Regions from separate parts of the Brevibacillus agri genome, predicted to be linked through region 3. Evidence: riboswitches for the same ligand, from Rfam matches in the RefSeq annotation. Region 3 holds a riboswitch; each other region holds the start of a gene.
The links. Region 3 has a riboswitch for S-adenosylmethionine ahead of metK (methionine adenosyltransferase). Riboswitches for the same ligand answer to the same signal wherever they lie in the genome.
Positions count from the first base shown of each region.

Region 1 (5,687 bases), 1.4 Mb from region 3:
CGAACGACTGCTGTTCGATGCGCTGCGCGGCGATTCCACTTACTTCGCCCACTGGAACGAAGTGCGGCTGTCGTGGAAATGGGTGGAGCCGATCCTTGCCGCCTTCGAACGCAATCTCGTTCCGCTCGTCTCGTATGAGGCAGGTTCACACGGTCCGGAGGCCGCGCGTGATTTGCTTCGGGAAGAAGGATTTTCCTGGTGGCTAGATCATGTAGAAGAACGTGAGCTGGAGCCAGTGCATCGGTAGTGTGTGCAGAGGGAGTGTCGGGCGCACGAGCGAAAAGGCTACGTGCCCAACCCGGCCCCTTCGACCAGCCAGCGAAAAACTGCCTGCAAATCCCACGACTTTCGGCCAATCAGCCCAAAAACAAGGGGGAAGCGATTCATGCGATTTGGCGTAATCGGTACCAACTGGATTACAGAAGAGCTCATCCAGGCAGGCCATACGGTAGAGGGCTTTTCCCTGCAAGCTGTTTGCTCGCGAACGCTCGAGCGCGCCAAGGAATTTGCGGCCAAGTTCGCGGCTCCTTTTTTCTACACGAATCCCGCAGAGATGGCGGCGAGCGGACAAATCGACGCCGTCTACATTGCCAGCCCCAATTGCTTTCATGCCGAGCAGGCCATCCTGTGCATGAGCTTGGGGCTGCACGTCTTGTGCGAAAAGCCGCTCGCCTCGAATGCGGACGAAGTAGAGGCGATGCTTGCGGCGGCGAAAAAGCATGATGTTCTGCTCATGGAAGCGGTCAAATCGACCCTCGTGCCGAACTTTTTTACGATTCAGGACCATTTGCCCAAGCTGGGGAAAATTCGCCGCTTCATCGCCAGCAATTGCCAGTATTCCTCCCGTTACGATGCGTATCGCGCGGGCGAGGTGCTGCGGGCTTTTGACCCGGCTTACTCCAGCGGAGCCTTGATGGATATCGGGATTTACTGTCTCTATCCGGCAATCGTTCTGTTTGGCAAGCCGGAGCAGGTCAAGGCAGAAGGAGTTGTGCTGGCGTCAGGGGTAGACGGAGAAGGCAGCATTCTTTTGAAGTACGAAGAGATGGACGCCATCCTCAGCTTTTCCAAGATTACCACCTCCTATCAGCCAGCGGAAATCCAGGGGGAGGACGCCACGATGGTGATCGATAAAATCAATCACCTGACGCGCATCGAGATTCGCTACCGAGACGGCAGGATCGAGGATGTGACCAGGCCCCAGACGCCGAAGGCGATGCACTACGAAATCAGGGAGTTTATCCGGCTGGCTTCGGCGGGCGCCAGAGAGTCGGCGACCAATTCACATGCAGCCTCCCGATTGACGATGGAAGTCATGGACGAAGCGAGAAGGCAAATCGGCGTCGTCTTCCCGGCCGATTTGCGGCGCGGAAGCAAGCATCCGGAGACAGGGAAGAACGAACAAAACAGGGAGGCGAAACGCGATGAAAATGTTTGATGTGACCGCACCTATTTTTGAAGGGATGACGGTGTACAAAAACAAGCCGGAAAAGCAGCCGAAGATTTTGTCTGCAACAAACGGCTACGTGACCGAGTCGAGAATCGACATGGATGTGCATTCTGGCACACATGTGGACGCGCCGCTGCACATGGTGAAGGACGGGGAGACGTTTGAAAGCATTTCGCTGGAAAAGCTGGTAGGAAACTGCCGCGTACTCGACCTGACGCATGTGGAAGACAAGATCGGGCGAGCCGAGCTGGAAGGTTACGACATTGCGTCGGGAGAGTTTGTCCTGTTTCAAACGAAAAATTCGTGGGAGGATGCTTTTTCGTTCGAGTTCGTCTATTTGGCACAAGACGGCGCAGCGTATTTGGCGGAAAAAGGCGTGCGCGGTGTCGGCACGGATGCATTGGGGATTGAGCGCAGCCAGGAAGGACACCCAACCCACAAAACGTTGTTTGGCGCAGGCGTGATCGTGATTGAGGGCTTGCGGCTTCGCGAGGTGCCCGCAGGAAAATACTTCATGGTTGCTGCCCCGTTAAAGCTGGTCGGCACAGACGCTGCTCCGGCAAGGGTGCTGTTGTTTGAGGGCTGGCAGGGATGAAGGTAAATAAAGCGTTCGCAGGGGGGAGCTGCGGGTTCGGGTACGGGTTCGGGCACGGATACGTATGCCCAACTGCTTTGCGCGACAGAGGGTCTGGCTTGCTATCCCTTTAAAACGGCCGTGATGTTACCACAGAGCATCTGAAAACCGGATGCTCTAAGAAAAGGCCAGACAGCAAAGGAATGACCGTTCCCAAAATCAAAGGAGGCGAAAAGCATGCCAAGTCGACCAAATCGCGAGGAATACGGGGAGTATTTTGCCTACTATGTCGAGCAAGTGCCAGAAGGCGAGTTGACAGCCGTACTGGCGAAGCAACTGGCGCAGACCGTCGAGATGTATGCCGGGCTTACCGAGGCGCAAGCGGAGTATCGCTACGCGCCGGGCAAATGGACCGTAAAAGAAGTGTTGGGGCATCTGATCGATACGGAGCGGATTATGAGCTACCGCTTGCTGCGAATTGCCCGGGGAGATCAGACACCGCTCGTCGGATTTGACGAAAATGCGTATGTTGCGCAAGCTTTTTTTCAGAAACGCGACCTGGCCGATTTGCTCGAAGAATATCAGGCTGTTCGGCAGTCGACGCGCGCTCTGTTGCGGGGAGTGGCAGAGGAGGCGTGGACGCGAACAGGGACGGCCAACGGCAACAAACTGTCCGCACGCACTTTGGCCTATGTCATTGCCGGGCATGAGGCCCATCACTGTCGCATATTGCGGGAAAGGTATTCACTGTAGACGGTATGCAAAAGCGAACCGCGTTGATTTGATTCGTCCCTTTCGCTTGTTTATTCTACCATTTTCAGGAAAAGTAGAATAGAATGGTAGTAACGATTTGCAAAATTGCATACGGGGGAACAGGTTCCTTGCGGCGATTCGCTGCTAAGGATAATAGGGAAGCTCGGTGCAAATCCGACACGGTCCCGCCACTGTAAGAGGGGAGTTTCGCGCACACAGGCCACTTGTCCAGCCGCTGGACAGGGAAGGCAGCGCCAGACGATGATCCCGAAGTCAGGAGACCTGCCTGTTTCAACAACACTGATGGACCTACGGGAGATAGGGAGGTGTTAGAGGACTCGCCATACTGGCAAACGGACAAGGATGTCTATTGCTTGCCTGCGCATTTTCTAACGATCGGATCTCGTTTCGATCAGTAGAAAATGCGTCTTTTGTTTTGGGGAGAGGAAATCGGCGCTGATTGACCGTGAGCAACTCAAAGGAGGGAGCAGCATGGTTCAGCTTTTCATCTGTCAATGGTGCGGTTATGTCGAAGAACGAGAGCTGTCGGGGGAAAGCGAGGAAGGGCTGGTCCGTTGCGTTTGCTGCAGTACGGAGGAAGTCGAAAGCGTTTTTGCCAGGTGAAGGCGACCGTACATTCGGAACGGTTGTCCCGTTTTTGGCCGTATCTGAACCGTTTCTGACCGCATCTAGCCTGGTTAAAAACGAAAAAGAATTTTGTTGACGAATGCTTTGGAATTTCTTAGAATAGGCTCAACAGCAAACAAAGTTCTTATCCAGAGAGGTGGAGGGTCTGGCCCGATGAAGCCCGGCAACCGTTGCGTAGTGCGACAAGGTGCCAATTCCTGCGGGGCGTTTTCGTTCCGAAAGATAAGAAGCGGGTACATCGTAGCAGTTATGACGAACCTTCTTCTTAGCGAAGAAGGTTTTTTGATGTTTCCGCTCAACAAAGGCTTTCTTTTCCAATAAGCTTTTCGCTTGGCCGCTTTCTCGACGAGAAAGAGCAAAAATTCATAGTTTTCTTTATCCAGAGAGGCGGAGGGACTGGCCCGATGAAGCCCGGCAACCGTCACACAGCTTGTGACAAGGTGCCAATTCCTGCAGGGCGGAAGCGTCCTGGGAGATAAGGAGAAGGATTTCGTTGATGCCAAAACCTTCTTCTTAGCGGGAAGGTTTTTTCTTTTTACGAAAATATTGCTATGAGGTGGTAGAAATGAGCGCAGGTGTAGTCAAGGTAGGGCTGCTTGGATTGGGAACAGTAGGGGGCGGCGTCATCAAGACGATTCGTTCGCAGCAGGAGAAGATGGCTGCGAGATTGGGCAAGCGAATCGAAATTGTCAAAGCATTGGTCCGCGATTCGGAAAAAGAACGGGCCGTTCAGGTAGATCCCGCGCTTTTGACCACGGATTTTGAGGACGTGTTGAAAAGCGATGTGGACATTGTCGTCGAGGTGATGGGGGGCGTCGAGCCGACGTATGACTACGTCCGTGCCTTGATCGAAAAAGGCTGCCACGTGGTGACGGCGAACAAGGAGCTGCTTGCCAAACGCGGCACAGAGTTGGTCGATCTGGCAAACCGGCATCAGGTCCATCTGGCCTATGAGGCGAGCGTGGCAGGCGGCATCCCGATTTTGAGCGTGCTGCGACAGTTTTTGCGCACGAACGATATTCAAGGAGTGCGCGGCATTCTCAACGGTACGACGAACTTCATCCTGACGAAAATGGAAGCGGAGCAGCTCCCCTATCAGGAAGTGTTGAAGCAAGCGCAGGAGCTGGGGTATGCGGAAGCCGATCCGCGCTCTGACGTGGAAGGATTCGACGCGATGTACAAACTGTACATTCTCGCGCAGCTTGTGTACGGAGAATCGCTGCCGCTTGCAAATGTCGTGCGCAAAGGGATTGCCGATTTGTCTCCTGGTCACATCCGTATCGCAAACGAGCTGGGCTACCGGATCAAGCTGATTGCCCAGGCGCACAAAACAGAGCAAGGAATCCGGCTCTCGGTTCAGCCGACCATGCTGCCTGTCGCTCATCCGCTGGCGCAAATTCAGGATGCTTTCAACGCTGTTCAGCTTTCCGGAAACATCGTAGGCGATCTGCTGTTTACGGGCAGAGGCGCAGGCGAGCTGCCGACGGCAAGCGCCGTTGTCGAGGATTTGGCTTATTTGTTGACGCAGCCGTTTACCCCGCATCCGGCCTGGAAGGAAAAAACGGCCGAAGCGCAGCCGAGTCAATGGCAGGACGAGCGCGTGCTGTGTTATCTCGAAGGCTCATGTCTCGCTGCGACGCCTGATCGCGTCCTGCATTTCTTGCGCGAGGCGGGCGTGACGGTGACGAAGCTGAAAGTCCAATTCGATCTGGGCGGAGTATTGCGCGCGGGGTTGATCGTAACAGGGATTCGCGAAGAGCACGAGGAAGTGCTGAAAAGCGATTTTGGCCTGTCCGTCCGCTGCTTCCCGCTGCTGGAAACGGCATAACCCGAAAAAGCGGCGCAAAAGAAAAAACGGGCAGGCAGCAAGGACGAATGCCAGATGGATGGCGTCCTACTGCCTGCCGTTTTTGTCCGAATGCTTGGGGGGATCAGGGGCGGAGCCGTTTTGCTGGTTTCCCGGGAAGACGGCTTTTTCCCATTTGGTCATGAAATAGCCCGAGAGCAGAAAAACGCCAATGGCTGCTACGGTAATGATGGCTCCTGTCATGCTCTCCCTCCTTTTGCTCGTAAAAGCGGTCTTGCTATGGTTTACGAATAAGGCTTGGAGAGGTTTCAGCCAAAAGAACAGGGATGCGCCCGTTTTTTCATGAGCGGCTTCCGGCTGAAGTGGCGAATAGGACGGGGGTTATACTATGCCATGCTAACTTCCCCGCACGCGGCCCTCTGCGTCAATCTGGACGTTTTCCGAGAGCGATTCGA
Region 1 is NZ_CP026363.1:2,456,803-2,462,489, forward strand. Features, by position in the region: gene zwf (glucose-6-phosphate dehydrogenase) at 1-247, shown strand, start outside; gene BA6348_RS12305 (Gfo/Idh/MocA family protein) at 386-1,438, shown strand; gene BA6348_RS12310 (cyclase family protein) at 1,425-2,045, shown strand; gene BA6348_RS12315 (DinB family protein) at 2,262-2,777, shown strand; cobalamin riboswitch at 2,882-3,081, shown strand; SAM riboswitch class I at 3,547-3,654, shown strand; SAM riboswitch class I at 3,798-3,907, shown strand; gene BA6348_RS12320 (homoserine dehydrogenase) at 3,991-5,253, shown strand; gene BA6348_RS26685 (hypothetical protein) at 5,320-5,475, opposite strand; gene BA6348_RS12325 (CapA family protein) at 5,629-5,687, opposite strand, start outside.
Region 1: linked by a shared signal. The riboswitch ahead of BA6348_RS12320 (homoserine dehydrogenase) and the one ahead of metK (methionine adenosyltransferase) in region 3 are both predicted to bind S-adenosylmethionine.

Region 2 (5,687 bases), 350 kb from region 3:
CGCCGCTGCGCTTGCGATGGTAAAACGACGGCGTCATCCGCGTCAGGTGCGCAAACAGACGCTCGCGCAAAGTCCGCTCCAAAATCAGCGCACCGCCGTTGAGCAAGTGCCGCCAGGCAAAACGCATCGCGTACAGCCCGACACCAAGCGAGAGCAGGATCGCAACCGTCCTGGTCAAATCCTGCGTCGTCAAAGAGCTGTTGCGCATCGCATCGACCGTCTCTCCGATCAGACGAGGCGGCCAAAGCATCAGGACGTCGATGAGAAATAAAAACAAGATACCGATTGTGTACCGTTTCCAGTACGCGCGAAAAAACCACGATAGCTCCTTGAGTGTATGCAAGCAGATCCCCCTCTCATGATGTAGCCTTGTATGGAACTCAATTGCAGCCAGCGCTTTTCTCCTGGGCAACTGCACCTTTCCAGCGAATGGACAAACCCGGCTACGCCAAACCAAACCATGGGCGAAACCGTAATTGTACTAATATATAAAAAAGGCGCGCGCATCACGCACCCCTTCTTGCTTCCTTCATCGTAATTTACTGAATTTTCTTTGTCAATCCAACTTTTTCAGCTACGTCTTGCCAGCCATTCTTCCTTCAACATGCTGTACACGGCATGGTCGACAAAATGGTCGTACAGAAACTCGTTGCGGCGCAGGATTCCTTCCAGTTGAAAGCCCAGCCGCTCCGGGATCGCTCTGCTCCTGTAATTTTCCGTCGCCGCCTGAATCGTGACCTTTTCCAGCCCCCACGAGCCGAAAATAAGCTGGTCCATGTACGCCGCCACTGCCCCGGTCATCAGTCCCTTGCCCTGGAACTGGGCGCCGAGCCAATAGCCGATCGCCGTTTTCTTGTTGATCCAGTCAATATTGTGCACGCCCAGCGTTCCGGCCAGCCGTCCGTTGTGCCAGATTCCGTAGTGAATGCCCTGATTGTCGTTATGCTGCTGGATCGTTCGCTGGATAAAATGGCTCGTATCCTCGACACGCTTCGTAAAATTCAGCCAAGGCAGCCATTCCTTCAGGTAGGGTCTGTTGGTGTCCGTGAGCCAGAACATTTCGGCGGCATCGGACAGCTCAAGCTGTTTGAGAAACGTCTCCTCATTAATCGGTATCCTTCTCATGCAAAAGCCCTCCTTTATTATGTAGATGCAGCGACTAAAGACTGGCAAACGACTGCTTACGCTCGATTATGCGACCGGAGCCATTGTTTGGCAAGCGGCAGGGACGCTTCTTGCGCAAAAAGCGCCCGCCAGCGAACTGGCAGACGCTCATGAGCGTGATTATTGTTTGCTTTTCGCAATCTCTTCCGGTTTGAAAATGCCCGTCTCGGTGACAATCGCCGTAATGTATTGGGCAGGCGTCACATCGAACGCCGGATTGTACACTTTGATGTCGTCAGGTGCTACCTGTTTGCCCAGGCCGTGCGTGATCTCCTCGGCCGGACGCTCCTCAATCGGAATGTCCGCGCCTGTCGGTGTTGCCAGGTCGACTGAGGACAGGGGAGCTGCCACGTAAAAAGGAATGCCGTGCGCCTTTGCCAAAACCGCTACCCCGTAGGTGCCGATCTTGTTGGCGACATCGCCGTTGGCCGCCACGCGGTCCGTTCCGACGACGACCGCCTGCACTTTGCCCTGCGACATCACCATCGCCGCCATGTTGTCGCAGATCAGCGTGACGTCGATGCCCGCCTGCTGCAATTCATACGCGGTCAGGCGAGCGCCTTGCAAGACGGGACGCGTCTCGTCTGCATATACTTTCAGATTCCAGCCGCGTTCCTTGGCCAAATAAAAGGGAGCCGTAGCCGTTCCGTACGCTGCCGTCGCCAGCGCCCCCGGATTACAGTGCGTGAGAACGCCCATGCCGTCTTGCAGCAGCGTGAGCAGATGCTCTCCGATCGTCCGGCACACCTCGGCGTCTTCCTTTTGAATCGCCAGCGCTTCGTCAAGCACAGCGGCTTTCAGCTCTGCGATTGGCAGGGCAGCGTCTTTTTTCACGCGCGCCTTGATCCGGTCGAGCGCCCAGAACAGGTTGACAGCGGTAGGGCGGGATGTGCCCAGGTAGTCTGCCTGGCGGTTCAACTCCTGCCAAAACGCTTCGTACGTCTGTGCCTCGCTGCCGCGAATCCCCAGGTACAGTCCATATGCTGCGGCCATGCCGATTGCCGGCGCGCCGCGCACTTCCAGGCGGCGAATGGAGCCCCATACTTCTTCTGCGGTCGTCAGCCGCAAGTAAATCGTCTCTACTGGCAAACGCGTCTGGTCAAGCAAGACGAGCGCGTCGTCTTCCCACTTGACTGGCGTTGTTTGTGTACTGGTTGTCATACTGTCGTTGCCTCCTGATAGTAGCGTGCGGTTACCTGGCGGACGATGTCCGTGATGTCTGTCGATTCGTCGACGTTGCTGCGGCCGAGAATCAGCGCTTCTCCGATCGCCAGCGCCAGTCGCTCGGCTTCTGCCCGTTTTTCATCGTCTGCGATGGTGTTCAGATCAGCCACTCCCGCAAGCCCGATCACGCGGCGCAAAATTTTGCAGCCGGCATAGCCCGCCGTGTCCTGAATCAGTCGCTTCACGTAGCTTTGCCACAAGCCTTCGACGTGAGCGCTGCGCTCTTTTGCCTGTTTGTGCCAGAGCTGAACGAACTGGGAAACGAATTCGTTCCAGACATCTTCCACCGTTTCCAGTAAGTATTCGCGGTACGAGTCGCGTTCTCCTGGGTCTTCTTGCAATCCGTGTTGACCTGCGTAGTTGAGCAGCAGGTTGGCGATGACCGCGCCGATGTCAAAGCCGATTGGCCCGTAGTAGGCAAATTCCGGGTCGATCGCTTTCAGGCTCGTCTCGGTGATGAAAATGCTGCCCGTGTGCAAGTCGCCGTGCAGCAGCGCTTCTGCGCGCGTGAGGAAGTCGTATTTCAGCTTGGCGATCTCCAGCTTGAGCGGCTTGTTGTTCCAGATCGCTTCCACTTCCCGGCGAATCAGCGGGTTGAAGTCGTTGGTCGGCGCATTTTCGTACGGATCGGTAAAGACGAGATCTTCTGTGATTTTGCACAATTCCGGATTTATGAATGTTCCGACGAGCGCTTTTTTGTCGTACGGATGCGCGCCCAAATCCGATGTGTAGAACAAGGTGTGCGCGAGAAAACGGCCGATCTGCTTCGGAAAAAGCGGATAGCGCTTGCCCTCAATCAAGCCTTTGCGCATGATGATGTGGTCGCCTACGTTTTCCATCACCGTCAGGGCCAGCTCCTGATCGAAGTGGTACACTTCCGGCACCAGGTCCGGTACGTATTTGTGCTGGATGCGAAGCGCTTCGCTCTCGATCCGGGCGCGGTCGATGGTCAGCGGCCACGACTCGCCCACGACTCTCGCAAACGGCAGCGCCTGCTTCACGATCACTTTTTTTCCGGTAGCCGACTCCTGAATATCGAACACCAGATTCAGGTTCCCGTCCCCGATTTCGCGGCTGGTCAGCTCGGCCCCCTCTGTAAACAGACCCGGCAAGCCTTTTACGTACTCTACTGCTTCCTGTTCAGTCAATGCGCGGTATGCCATGATTGATTACTCCCCTCGTTAAGTAGTTTCTCTCTATCTGTAGCGGACTGGTCATATCCCCCAGCCTTGCGGTCAAACGGTGTCATGCGGCCATCGGCGTTCGTGCTGTGACATACAAAAAGACCTCTTTTCCGAAGAAAAGAGGTCGCTGTCGTCACGTACAAATAACGTGTCATGTCCCCCTTATCTTCCAGACCACTTTTGTTTCTGCAGGAATTAGCACCGTGCACGTCGCTTTTTGCTTCAATCGCTGCTCGCGTTGAAATCGCGTCGTGTCGGTTGCCGGGTATCATCGGGCCAGTCCCTCCACCTTCTCTGGATAAGGTATCCAAACGTATGCGGTTTTGATTTAGTTTGAATCATACAACCTGCGGTTCCACGATGTCAACACTCTTTTTTTGCAAAAACGGCTCGCCTTCTACCAGCTATTCTGCGTCCCCGAGGCGGCGGGGCGCTCCCAGTTCCACCAGTCGATTTTGCCGACAAACGCGGCGGTAATCGACTTTTCCTCCTTGAGCCTGAGCAGCTCCTTCGTCGGCCCGGTCAGGACGGCGCCGTAGATGCGCACGCCTTTTTCCTGCAAATAGCGATAGCGCTCCTCGAGTTGCGGATTGCCGCCCGAAAGCAGCGCGTAGCCCATATCGCGCGCCAAGCTTTTTTGCTCGGTCAAATACTTCATCTCGCCCATGAAGGCGGCCATTCGCCGCTCGCCTTCTCCGTTCACCTGAATCGGCGCGGTTCCGTAATCCAGCTCCCGCTCGGCAAAGCCCCAGACCTCCCCCGGGCCGAGTAGCAGATTGCCGGCTTCCCCGTCAACTTGTTTCACCTCCACGCCAGTGTCGACGGCAAACCAGACCGTCTCCTGGTTGTAGCTGCTGACATGGCGGGAAACCAGCTCGACATACTGCTCATACGTCAGGAAGCTGTCAAACGAGATCGCCAGTTGGGAAACCGTTCCTTCCGGCAGCTTTTCCAGCGTCGTCCAGGCAGGCGTGCGCAAAAAGGACGTGTCTTCTTCCGGTTCTCCGGCCGATAGCGGGTAGCGGAAAAACAGCTTTTGCTCCCGGACGCCCCCTGTCCACTCCGGTCTGGCGCTCACGTTCCACAGCACATTCGTGCTCCGAAAGCGGCCAGCGCTTTTGGCCTCGTTGCCAACCTGCTCTCGCAGCTCCATGTCGATGCTGCCGTACAACAGCCCCACCTGCGAGCCGCTGCTGCCCACGCTCACGCCAGGCTGGGTAAAATTGACCATGTCCCGTGCCACCCGGAACAAATCGTCATGCATCAGCCTTCCCACCCAGCCGTTTACGAACAGCAAGAGCACACCCGCGAGGCAAGGAATCGCGAAGGCATAGAAGGAGGTCGTCAGCCTGTTTTTCCACTTTCCCCGGCGGACGATCGCCCGCTGTCTTGCTTCCGAAAGCCCTGGCGCAACCTCCTGCTTGCCGTCTGTCCCTTGTTCTTCCCCGAGCAATAGCCGTTCCAGCCGCTTCCCGTACTCTTCATCGTCTGCCAGTTCCTCGCCCAGCCGTTTCGCTTCCTCGCCCGTCAAATCCCCTCTCAGGTAAGCAAGCAGTTTTTGCTCGCGGTCATCCCCGTTTTGGTTCGTCATAGCCCTTCCTCCTTCCACAGTTGCCGCATCTTTTGCCGTCCCCGAAACAGGGAGCGCTTAACATCCGCCAGTTCGATTCCCAGCACCTCCGCCATTTCCGCGTAGGAAAACTGCATCGCCGACAGCAAAATCACCTGTCGCTGCTTTTCCGGCAGCCGCTCCAAACAGGCGGATGCCGCCTCCCACAACTCCTGGTTCACGAGCTGGTCAGCGGGATCGACGGCGGAAGCATCCAGTCGTTCCGGCACGCTCCCGACGTAATCGACTGGCCGCCGCTTCTGTTTGCGATGCCAGTCCACGAAGGCGTGGTATGCTACCTTGAACAGCCACGGCCGCACTTTTTCCCCGTGATAGTCATCCAGGGAGGCATACGCGCGAAAAAAAGTCTCCTGCGTCAAGTCTTCCGCCTGCCTCCGATCGCGTGTGAGCCGGAAAAGATAGCGGTATATATCGTTTACGTGCAACTGGTACACGTCCTCCAAGCCTACTTTCCCAATGCCTCCACACCCTTTCATCCGATACCA
Region 2 is NZ_CP026363.1:1,420,920-1,426,606, reverse strand. Features, by position in the region: gene BA6348_RS07105 (ABC transporter ATP-binding protein) at 1-343, opposite strand, end outside; gene BA6348_RS07100 (GNAT family N-acetyltransferase) at 571-1,125, opposite strand; gene mtnA (S-methyl-5-thioribose-1-phosphate isomerase) at 1,285-2,325, opposite strand; gene mtnK (S-methyl-5-thioribose kinase) at 2,322-3,551, opposite strand; SAM riboswitch class I at 3,732-3,877, opposite strand; gene BA6348_RS07085 (anti-sigma factor) at 3,970-5,163, opposite strand; gene BA6348_RS07080 (sigma-70 family RNA polymerase sigma factor) at 5,160-5,678, opposite strand.
Region 2: linked by a shared signal. The riboswitch ahead of mtnK (S-methyl-5-thioribose kinase) and the one ahead of metK (methionine adenosyltransferase) in region 3 are both predicted to bind S-adenosylmethionine.

Region 3 (5,687 bases):
GTTTGCCATCGATTGGGCCGGTCCGTCGTGAATCTCGCGTGCGACACGCTTGCGCTCCTCTTCCTGGGCCTGGATGATCTTCAGCCCCATCAATTGAGTCTGTTTGGCCGATTCCAGCGCTTCTCCGATCTTGCTCAGGTCGCCAGTCAAGTAGCCGAGCACGACACTCATCTGGGAAACGAGCTTCTCGGCGCGGTCGATCGTTTCCTCCAGCGTTCGCAACTGTCGCTCCAGGTCGTTGCGACGGCGCTTCAGGTTGTTTTCCCGCTCGCGGTAGATGGACAGCTCCACCTGTATCCGGCTCGCTTCCTCGTAGGCGATGCGAATGTCGTCTTCCGTGTACATGTGGAAGTTGCGGCTTACCTGAACGAGCCTGTTGCGCGACTTTCGATAGGCCAGCTCCAGCGCATCGACCTTTTGGATGACCTTCGAGATTTCCTGCCGAAGCTCGTGCAAGTCAAACTTCAACGAGTTGCCTTGCTGTCTGGCACTTTCGGCTATATCAAAAATTTGGGTTTTACTCGTTTCCACAGTTTCAATGGTTCTCTTAATCACCCCATCCAGCACGCTGATGTCGATCACTTTGTTCATGATTGCTCTCCTTCGAACTCTTTTTTCGCTTTCGTGAACAACTGATGGAGTTTGACCTCATCTACATCTCGCAGGCCCACATCATTTCGTGGAATGGCGAACGGATCTACTCCCCTTTTGACAAAACCGGGTGTAGAAGTAAAGACATATCCGTAGCCTGCCTGTCGCGCTGTCTCCAGTACGATGGGATTCGTGTAGCCAAAAGGCAATGAAATCGTTTTTATCTCCCGGCCCATCCATTTGTTCAAGCCTGCACGAGACATACTGAAATCAACGTAGAGCCGATCCCTGTATTCTTTCTCATTTTCTAGTCGTTGTAAATCCTGCAAATAGACGGGAGCCGTCTCTGGCCCCATCTCTCCCCATTCATTCCGCGCTTCCTCTTCGTGCAGGCTGTACGTATGCGAACCGATATCAGCCAGCCCAGAGTGAAGCATTTCCATGACTTGTTGACGCGTAAGTGGCGTCGTCATGTTCTCCCGTTTTCGATCGGCTACATCTCGCAAGCGCCCTGCGATCACGAAGTTCACTGACGGGTAGCCGTATGTACGTAAGGTGGGAAAAGCCTTCGTGTAATAACTCTCATAGCCGTCGTCAAAGGTAATCAGGACAGCATTTTCGGTCGGCAAGCTCCCTGTATCCACAAAATGCAAAAACTCATCCAACGAGATCGGCTGCAAGTCGTTTTCGTGCAAAAACGACATATGTTTTGCAAATTGCTCAGGCGAAATGACGTAGCGCTGGCCTGATGCATCCGTGACATGGTGATACGTCAGGACGACTACCTGATTGTTATACCACTTTTTCGGCTTTACCGTTGCTTTTTCGTTCTGCGTGACGTTTGGCTCAGCAATTTCCGCCTCGCTTATGCTTATAGACGTATCTACTTGGGGAAAAGGTTGCACTTTTTGGGCATTCTTTTTTGATTGGTAAAATTCACCAATCCCCAATGCAGACATAACCAGCAATAAAGAAATAACAAATACGGTCAGGAAGAGCCTTTTGTTCGGCAAAGAAACCCCTCCTCTACTTCCTCACTAGGAGATTCGACACAGTCCTACATTTTCCCTTCGCTTAAAGCCCACCAATAACTGGAAAATTTTTCCCCGTAATAAAAAAAGAGCCCAGTAGCTTTACCAGGCTCTTTCTTTGTCGTTCTTATTTTGCCAGTTGCGCAGCTTCTTGCTTCAGAACTTCTGCTTTGTCTGTTTGCTCCCAAGGAACATTCAGGTCATTGCGTCCAAAGTGGCCATAAGCCGCTGTTTGTTTGTAGATAGGGCGACGCAGGTCGAGCTGCTTGATGATGCCAGCCGGACGCAGGTCGAAGTGTTTGCGCACCAGTTTCACCAGATCTTCTTCGGAAACGGTTCCTGTACCAAAAGTATCAACAGCGATGGATACAGGCTGCGCTACACCGATTGCGTAAGCCACTTGCACTTCGCATTTGTCAGCCAGGCCAGCAGCCACAATGTTTTTCGCTACGTAACGAGCAGCGTAAGCGCCGGAGCGGTCTACTTTTGTCGGATCTTTACCGGAGAACGCGCCGCCGCCGTGACGAGCGTAGCCACCGTAAGTGTCTACGATGATTTTGCGGCCAGTCAGACCAGCGTCCCCTTGAGGTCCGCCGATTACGAAGCGGCCAGTCGGGTTGATGAAGTATTTGGTGTCAGCGTCCAGCAGCTCAGCCGGAACAACTGGTTTGATAACTTGTTCGATGAGGTCTTGCTTGATTTGCTCCAAGGTAGTCTCAGGAGCGTGTTGAGTCGAAATCACGATGGTGTCGATGCGAACTGGCTTGTCTCCATCGTACTCAACCGTTACTTGCGTTTTGCCGTCAGGACGCAGGTAGGCGAGTGTGCCGTTTTTGCGAACTTCAGTCAAGCGGCGAGCCAGCTTGTGAGACATGCTGATCGGCAGCGGCATCAGCTCAGGTGTTTCGTTGCAAGCAAAGCCGAACATCAGACCTTGGTCACCTGCACCGATCGCTTCGATCTCAGCGTCGGTCATTTTGCCTTCGCGCGCTTCCAAAGCCTGGTCTACGCCGAGAGCGATGTCAGCGGATTGCTCGCCGATCGCAGTGATTACGCCGCAAGTGTCAGCGTCAAAGCCGAACTTCGCACGATCATAACCGATCTCACGGATCGTTTCGCGCACCAGCTTTTGGATGTCCACATACGTGTTGGTGGTGATTTCACCGGCTACGAGAACCAGCCCGGTAGTTACGGAAGTTTCGCAAGCTACGCGAGCGTTTGGATCCTTGGCCAAAATGGCGTCCAGGATGGAGTCGGAAATTTGGTCACAAATTTTATCCGGATGTCCTTCGGTTACAGACTCAGATGTGAACAGACGACGACCTTTTTGCAAAGCCATGAGAAAATACCTCCTTTGACCTCATACAAATAGTTTGGTAGCCGAGTCAGGATTTTATCGACGTAAACGCAAATAAAAAACCTTTTCCATCTTTTGGAGGAAAAGGTTTGAGCGCTTTTAGCTTCCTTCATCCTCTTATCGGCCAGAACAGATTTCCGTCCTGCTGGTTAGCACCGCTCCAGACGGTTGCCGGGCTTCATAGGGCCAGTCCCTCCGCCTGCTCTGGATAAGAGTATCCATTACGGATTATAGAATAATTGTTTTTTGAGGTGGTGTCAATAGACTTTTGCCAGAGCACCTCTTTGGCCGAAATCGCCCTGTACAAAACGCTGTTGGAATCGCCTGCGGGAAGCGTCTGAGGTGATCGAAGCCGCGTTTTCACAAGGACGATATAGCCATGCCATGCGTCTGTCGAACGCAAAGCGGAAAATTTTTTCTTACACTTGATACGATTTGGCGATTAATACAACAACCTCGGCCCGCGTAGCGCTGCCCTGTGGCTTGAAGAGCGAACCGTATCCGTTTAGCCAGTTTCTTGCCGTCAAAGCGCCGATCGCCGGTGCTGCCCAATGGCCGGCCGGAACATCGCGATAGCTCGGTGCGCTGCTGCTGTTCAGAGCCACGCCCTTCGCCCTGGCGATCATCGCGGCCATTTCCGCCCGCGAAACAGCTTGGTCAGGCTTGATCTGACTGTTTGGATACCCCTTCAAGACTCCGAGCTGATAAGCCACTCCAAGGGTGTTGTACGCCCAGTGCTTTTTTGGCAAATCAGAAAACACTTCCCGTCCGGAATACGCGCTGGCTACCTTCGAGCCGGTTGCGCGCATCGCCTGCAGCAGCATTGTGGCAAACTGCGCACGAGTTACTGCCTCGTTAGGCTTGAACGTCGCATCGCCGAAGCCTTGGACAATTCTTTTGGAGCTCAGCCTGGCGATCTCTGTGCGCGCCCAATGGTCGGAAATATCCCGATACCCCGAAACGAGGGGCTGCTGCGTGACTGTCAATTTGTACGCATCGTACTTGAACGGAATGCCGCTGTTCAGGCGCACGTAATACTTGCCTTTTGGCAACCGCAGGCTGAAAATCTCGCTGCCCCGATCGGACAGCTCAGCCACTTCGTTTGTCGAAGCGAGCGCGTAGTTCATGTTTTTCTCGCTGTAAAGAGCGATGCGAAAACCGCTGGATACCGGAATAAACGGGGCTCGAATCGTGACGTACGAGTCTGTATTGAGCGTAAATTGAAACCAGTCTGCATCCGAAGCCGTCGGAATCGTTCCGGTCATGACCCCTCCGGCGGCTAGCGGCGACGCCCTGCTGTACGTATCATTCGGCTCGTTCAAATCTTTTTTCAGCGGGGTGAACCCGAGATCCAGACGATATTCGCCGTTCACCGCATTTTGCTGATACTCGCTGACCCGAATGTAGTATTTTCCCGGGGAGACTTCCTTGCTCGCACGCTCGGACGGATTATCGCGATCGACGTTGTCGTAGAGCGGGTCCCAAACCGTATTTTTTCCGGTTTCCTGCTTTCCTATGGCAAGCACCAGGTCCACCCGCTTGTTGTCGGGAGTCACCGTCACATCCATATGCCCGTATTCGCGGACGTAGTAGGAGAACCAGTCCTGGTCGCCCTCCTGGTGGAAGTTGCCCGTGACGCTGATCTGGTTGCCTACCAGCGGCCTTGCCGTCGCCATCGTATCGTTTGGCTCATTGCGGTCCGGGTTGATCGTGAACTTGCTCGTCAGCACGTAGGCAAACGAGTTGACGCCGCCGTTTCGCATCAGCTTGATGTTCATCCTGCCCGCTTTTGCCGGGACGGTAACGGTATCCCCGTTTCCAAAATACTGCGTAATCGGCGTTCGGTTTTCCGGGTAAAAGGTAGCCGCCATGGCGGAGGATACCCCGGAGTTAATCGTCGCCGTAAAGCTGACTTTTCCGTCATACGGCACATCCATTTTAAACCAGTCTACCGTGTCGTTTGGCCCCAGGTTGCCGCGTATTTGCTGTTCGATAGGGAATGCTTTGGCTCGCTGCAAAGAGTTGTTCGGCTCCAAAAAGTCGCCGGAGAGCGCGCTGCGCACTGCCTTGTTCACGTCCAGCAATCCGTAGCCTGTTTGCCGGTCCCAGCCGCTCTCGCCGAGGTCTGTAGCCGTCTGGTAAAGCATTTGCCTCACATCCAGCGCCGTCAGCTTTGGATAGCGGGCCAAAATCAGGGCCGCCGCTCCCGCCACTTGAGGCGCTGCCGCTGACGTACCGGAAAACGATCCGTACTTTCCGCCCAGCTTCGTCGTATATACGTTAAGCCCCGGCGCCACAATGTTTAACTCAGGCCCCGTGTTCGATTGATAAATCGCCTGGTTTTTCCCATTCACGGCCCCAACCGCAACGACTGTCGGGTAGGCAGCCGGATAGGCGACGCGGCTTGCTTCGTTTCCGCTGGCAGCGACGAGGACGGCTCCGCTTCTCTCCGCACGGTCAATGGCCTCTTTCAAGGAGCGGGAATAGGACAGGCTGCTGAACGACATCAGGATAACTTTGGCTCCCCTGTCGAGCGCTGTATTGATCCCCTTCGCAATCATGTCCACATTCGTCACTGCATCTTTGTTCAAAATTTTGATCGGCAAAATCCGGGCGTTCCAGACTACCCCTGATACCCCGATCCCGTTGTTGCCTTTTGCAGCGAGAACCCCGATGACTTCTGTCCCGTGCCCGTTGTCATCCTGCGC
Region 3 is NZ_CP026363.1:1,067,643-1,073,329, reverse strand. Features, by position in the region: gene BA6348_RS05355 (sensor histidine kinase) at 1-591, opposite strand, end outside; gene BA6348_RS05350 (polysaccharide deacetylase family protein) at 588-1,604, opposite strand; gene metK (methionine adenosyltransferase) at 1,750-2,961, opposite strand; SAM riboswitch class I at 3,094-3,194, opposite strand; gene BA6348_RS05340 (S8 family peptidase) at 3,399-5,687, opposite strand, start outside.

Region 4 (5,687 bases), 190 kb from region 3:
AACACGACGCCGCGCCGATTGAACGCAGGCTTTCGCTGGTAGCCCATCAGCGCGTTTTCCTCGACGCTCTCCAGCTTGGCCGTCCCCCACAAGTAGCGATCTTCCGGGATGTGCGCCAAGCCCGCCTCGCGAATCGTCGCGACAGTCTGGTTGGTAACGTCCTTGCCGCCCAGCCGAATCGTTCCCTCCTGTACCGTCCGCAAGCCGCTGATCGCTTGCAGCAGCTCGGATTGGCCGTTGCCCGATACGCCCGCGATGCCGACGATTTCCCCGTGATGCACGGTAAAGCTGACCCGGTCGAGCAGCGTCTGTTTTTCCCGAACCGTCAAGTTCTCCACCTGCAAAAGCGGCCCCCGCTCCAGATCGACGCGCTCGCTCAGCTCCCGCAGCTCGCGTCCGACCATCAGCCGGGCCAGATCGTCCACATTCGTCTCGTCGCGCGCTACCGTGCCCGTCACCTTGCCGCCGCGCAACACCGTGATCCGATCTGCGACCTCCATCACTTCCTGCAGCTTGTGCGTAATCAAAATGACGCTCTTCCCGCTCTCCGCCAGATTGCGGATCGTCTGCAACAGCTCGCGAACTTCAAGCGGCGTCAGCACGGCAGTCGGCTCGTCCAGCACGATGATGTCCGCTCCCTGGTACAGCACCTTGAGAATTTCCACACGCTGCTGCTCGCCGATGGAGCAGTTGGACACTCTAGCCTGTGCATCTATCGGAATCCGGTACTGCTCGCTTAGTGCGCGGACCTTTTCCACGGCGTCCTTCCGGCGGAAAAATCCGGCCTGCTGCGGCTCGTAGCCGATCACGATATTTTCCGCCACGCTAAACTCGCCAAACAGCATGAAGTGCTGGTGCACCATCCCGATCCCGCTGCGAATGGCGTCCTGCGGCCCGCGAAAAGCGACAGGCTTGCCGCCTAGCACGATCTCGCCGGACGTAGGCTGCTCCATGCCGTACAGCATCCTCATCAGCGTCGTCTTGCCCGCGCCGTTTTCCCCGACGATGGCGTGGACTTCTCCCGCAGCAAGCGAAAACGAGACCTTGTCGTTTGCAATAAAATCTCCGTATTTCTTGGTCATGGCCCGCATTTCCAAACGATCGGTCATCCTTGCTCCTCCTTCTTTGCGCCTAGCCTTTCTCTTCCTTGCCTCTGCTCCTTGCCTTGCATATAAGGAAGACCGACTACACAGTTGTAGTCGGTCACAATCATGCACTGTGCGCTAGCTGTTAAAACGAGTCTGGCACTTTGCGGGTACCAGCGATGATCTCCTCGCTGATCGCTTTTACTTTGTCCACGACTTCCTGGCCAATAAAAGCGTTCAGAGGCGTCTGGCTCTCGTGCGTCACATACGTTACGCCTACGCCTTTTTCTTTCAAGCCGTAAGTGACGACGCCCGGCTTGAACGAGCCTTCTACGAACGACTTCACGGTTTCATACGCAGCGGCATCTGTCCCTTTGAGCTGGGACAACACGATGTGCTCAGGGTCGATCGTGGTGCGGTCAACGTCCTGTCCCGATGTATAGAAGCCTTTTTCCTTCGCGGCCTCGAACACGCCGAGGTCGCCTACTGCTGCCGCTCCGTTGATGAAGTCGGCGCCTTTGGATGCTTGCAGCAGCGCCAGCTCCTTCGCTTTTGCCGGGTCAGAGAAGCTTCCTACGTAGTTCACCAGGAACTCCGCGTTTGGATTGGTTGCTTTCAAGCCTTCCTGGAAGCCGCCTGTCCATTTTTTCAACAGCGGAATATCCATGGCGACAACCATGCCGACCTTGTTTGTCTTCGTGGCAAGACCTGCCGCAGCGCCCATCAGGTAAGCCGCTTCCTGCTCGCGGAAGGTAACGCTGCGCACGTTTGGCAAATCTACTACGGTATCAATAATCGCGAAGTTGCGGTCAGGATTTTCGGCTGCCACTTTTTTCAGCGCGTCTTCCGCTTCAAAAGAAGAAGTGATAATCAGATCGTAGTTTTCCGCTACCGCAACGCGCAAATTTTCTTCGATGGCGCCGTGGTCAGTAGACTCGATGCTTTTTACTTCTGCGCCAAATTCCTGTCCTGCTTTTTTCGCGCCTTCGTCCATTTGCTGGAAGAACGGGTTTACCCCGATTTTTTCCGGCAAAATCAGCGCAATGCGCTTCTTCGCCGCGCCTTCTTGCCCTGCCGCTTCTTCCTTTGGCTTGTCAGCAGGCGCATTTCCGCCAGCCGAACAGCCCGCAGCCAAAACAGCAAAAGTGGTGAATGCTAACAACAACTTCTTCATGGTGTCTTCCGCTCCCATCCGAACGTTCTACGTTTTTTCTGTATCCTACTACGTAATGTACGGCTTTTTTCCGAAAAAATCAATACTAAACACGAATATTTTGCAATAAAAATATTTTATCGTTCGTGTATTACCCCTCCTGACAACAAAAAAACTCTTCCCGAAGGAAGAGTTTGCGTCCGAAGCCGTCCTCTTCCTCATCTGTCAAAACCCCGGTACAGGTTTTGCAGGAATTGGCACCTTTCTGTCCATGTCACGCATGTCCAGTGGTTGCCGGGCTTCATCGGGCCAGTCCCTCCGCCGCTCTCGATAAGGAGATAAAAACTATCAAGTTACAATGCATTCATTCTAGCAGAACAAACTGAAAAAGCAATTGTTTTTTCAGACTGTTCTCGCCAATTTTACACTTTGGCGCCTATTGTCTGTGAAACGTTTCCTGCAGCCGATGCGACAGATTGTTCAGTTCCCCCAGCTCTTCGGTAATTTCCCGCACCTTTTGATGCTGGTTTTCCGCTGTGGCGAAAAGCTCCTCCAGATTGGCGACCGACTGCTCGGTGACAGCGGTAATGGTCGACATTTCCATCGCCACTTCGCCCGAGCGCATTTTTACCCGGTTCATGCTGGAGCCGACCTGCTCCGCTGCCTGCAGGAAGGCCATCATGCCGGAGCGCACCGCCTCGATCGACGCCACTGTTTTCACAGCCAGCTCCTGGCCTTTTGCCACCGAAGCTTCCCCATTGCTGATCTGCTGTACAGCGTTCTCGCTTTCCTGATGGAGCGATTTGAGAATCTCGGTAATTTCCTGTGTAGCGGTTGCGCTCTGCTCCGCCAGCTTGCGCACCTCGTCTGCCACCACGGCGAAGCCGCGGCCGTGCTCGCCTGCACGCGCCGACTCGATGGCGGCGTTTAGCGCAAGCAGGTTCGTTTGCGTCGCAATCTGGTTGATGGCTCCTACGATTTCCTCGACCCGATTGGCCTGGCGGTTGAGCTGGTGAATCGTCGACGCTGCCACGTTGACGGCAGAAACGATCTGTTCCATTTGCTGCGACAGCTCTTTCATCATGTCGACGCTTTCTTTCAGGCGGCGGTTGTTCTGGTCGGACTCGCTCTTCATCGCGTTCGTCTGCGTGGTGACCGCCACGATCTCCTGGTCGATCGACTGCACCTCTTCCTCGATCTTCACTGTCGAGTTCGCCTGCGACTCCATGCCCGTCGCCACTTCCTTGAAGGCGATCATCATTTCATCCGTATTGCGTTTCGTTCCTTCGGCATGCTCGTGTACGTGCTCTGTCGTACGGTCGATCTGCTCGGTCATCTGTTGGATATGGACGAGCATCTCTCCCAGGCGACGCTCTTTTTCTTCCGCTTCCTGGCGGGCGATGTTTGCCTTCTGCAAGGACGCTTGTCCCGCCAGACAGAGGTACGTCACCGCTCCCATCATCATCAGAATCGCCATGATGCGTAGCACCAGATTCAGCTCGGTGAAATCGCCGCTGAAAATCTCGTACGATCCTGTGTAAAATCCGACCAGCGTCACGATGATTTGCGCAATTCCGGCTGTCACTACGAGCTTCCAATCCAGGTAAGCCGCGAGAAAACCCATGACCACAAAAGCGAGAAACGTAACTTCTGGATACGTCGTGAAATGATCGAACGAAATCGCGTAAAACATAAGTCCGATCGCTACCAGATAACGAATGACATGGCTGTCTCTTTTGATGAAGTAAAAAGGCGAAACAATAAGGGTGACCAGCAATCCGAGGGACGTCACTTTCCAGAAATTAGCGTCGACTTGATAGGCAATGAGTCCCGCCATCCACAGATGGTTCCATAGGATAAAAATCATAAAGCCTTCTTTGTCCGTTAATGTGTTGCGAACCAATTGAATCATAGTTGCCCCCCTTTTCCCTGCTACTTATGTATCGGATTCTTTTTCCATTATATCGCGCTCAGATTGACTAATTTGTGAAAAAAGTGAGAACAGCCAAAACCAGTGACGAATAGGCTACTATCATACCCCTTATTTTAAGACATCTGGAAAGGAACTAAGAACCGTGGAAGAACAACGCAATCTTTTGCCAGCCACCGTGCTGACGCGGACGATCCAACGTCCGAATACCACGATTTATTACCCGCAACTGGCGGGGCTAGCCAATCAGCAAGCAGAAAAAGACATCAACCGCGCCATTTTGCAAACGGTCCAAGGATTGATTCACGAACAGCAACGGGTACAAGTACCGGGAAATACCCAAATGCAAGGAAGCTACGAAATCAAAACGAACGAGCGCGGCATTTTCAGCGTCACCATGAGCAATTACGCGTACACTCCGCAAATGGCCCACGGCATGACCTTCCTCGGGTCGGTGACGGCAAACATCCATACAGGCAAGCTCTATACGCTGCGCGAGCTGTTCAAGCCGGGCAGCGACTACGTCAACGTCCTGTCCGCGAACATCAAACGCCAGATCGAGGCGCGGCAAATCCCGACGCTGAACGGTTTTACCACGATCAAGCCCGATCAAGATTTTTACGTTGCCGACAAATCATTGGTCATTTACTTCCAACTGTACGAAATCACCCCGTACTATGTCGGCTTCCCGATGTTTCCCATCTCCATCTACGAGTTGGAGCCCATCATTGACGAAAACGGGCCGCTTGGCATTTTGGCTGCCGATTAACAGCCCTCCTTTTACCTTCTTCCCCGAGCTGATGCCCTTGAAACGGCATCGGCTTTATTTTTGTCAGAAAAACGCCTTCTTTTCCACTCGAATAAACATTTACTTATATGTCCTGAACTGCTACTATGTTATTTGTACATATTTACTTAAGCAATCAAGCGCTTCGTCTTTCGAACCAGCTTTTCCTGGAGGTCTGATATCATGCAACATTACGGTCACAAGATCGGCCAAGCTGCCAGAGTCTTCAGTAAAACATTGAATGGAATCATGTCCCCGATGGGATTATATAGCTCGCAATGGAGCATTATTCTTTGCCTGCACTACCGCAACTCTTTGACGCAGGTGCAACTGAGCAACTACCTGAATGTCGAAGCCCCGACGATTACCCGGACATTGACCCGGCTGGAAGAGATGGGCTGGATCATCCGCTCCGAAGGCGACGACAAGCGGGAACGGTACGTGTCGCTCTCGCCTGCGGCAATCGAGCGTTTTCCCCAGTGGCTGCAAGCGGCGCGCGATTTGGAAGCGGTTGCCTTGCGCGATCTGGACGAGAACGAGCTTGCCGTCTTCAACCGGGTGCTGAAAAAGATGACAGAAAATTTGAATACGCAAGCGTAGGCTTGTTTTTGATACGACGACACGACAAAAGGGCTTCTACTCCTGAGCGGCTAAGCAGCCGTGTTCAAGCAGAAGCCCTTTTCCCTGTTGCGGGTTGCTGTTTACATCATCCGTTTGACCATGCTGCGCGCC
Region 4 is NZ_CP026363.1:879,104-884,790, reverse strand. Features, by position in the region: gene BA6348_RS04480 (ABC transporter ATP-binding protein) at 1-1,109, opposite strand, end outside; gene BA6348_RS04475 (BMP family lipoprotein) at 1,231-2,259, opposite strand; SAM riboswitch class I at 2,454-2,575, opposite strand; gene BA6348_RS04470 (methyl-accepting chemotaxis protein) at 2,675-4,150, opposite strand; gene BA6348_RS04465 (DUF3298 and DUF4163 domain-containing protein) at 4,314-4,937, shown strand; gene BA6348_RS04460 (MarR family winged helix-turn-helix transcriptional regulator) at 5,139-5,555, shown strand; gene BA6348_RS04455 (NAD(P)/FAD-dependent oxidoreductase) at 5,657-5,687, opposite strand, start outside.
Region 4: linked by a shared signal. The riboswitch ahead of BA6348_RS04475 (BMP family lipoprotein) and the one ahead of metK (methionine adenosyltransferase) in region 3 are both predicted to bind S-adenosylmethionine.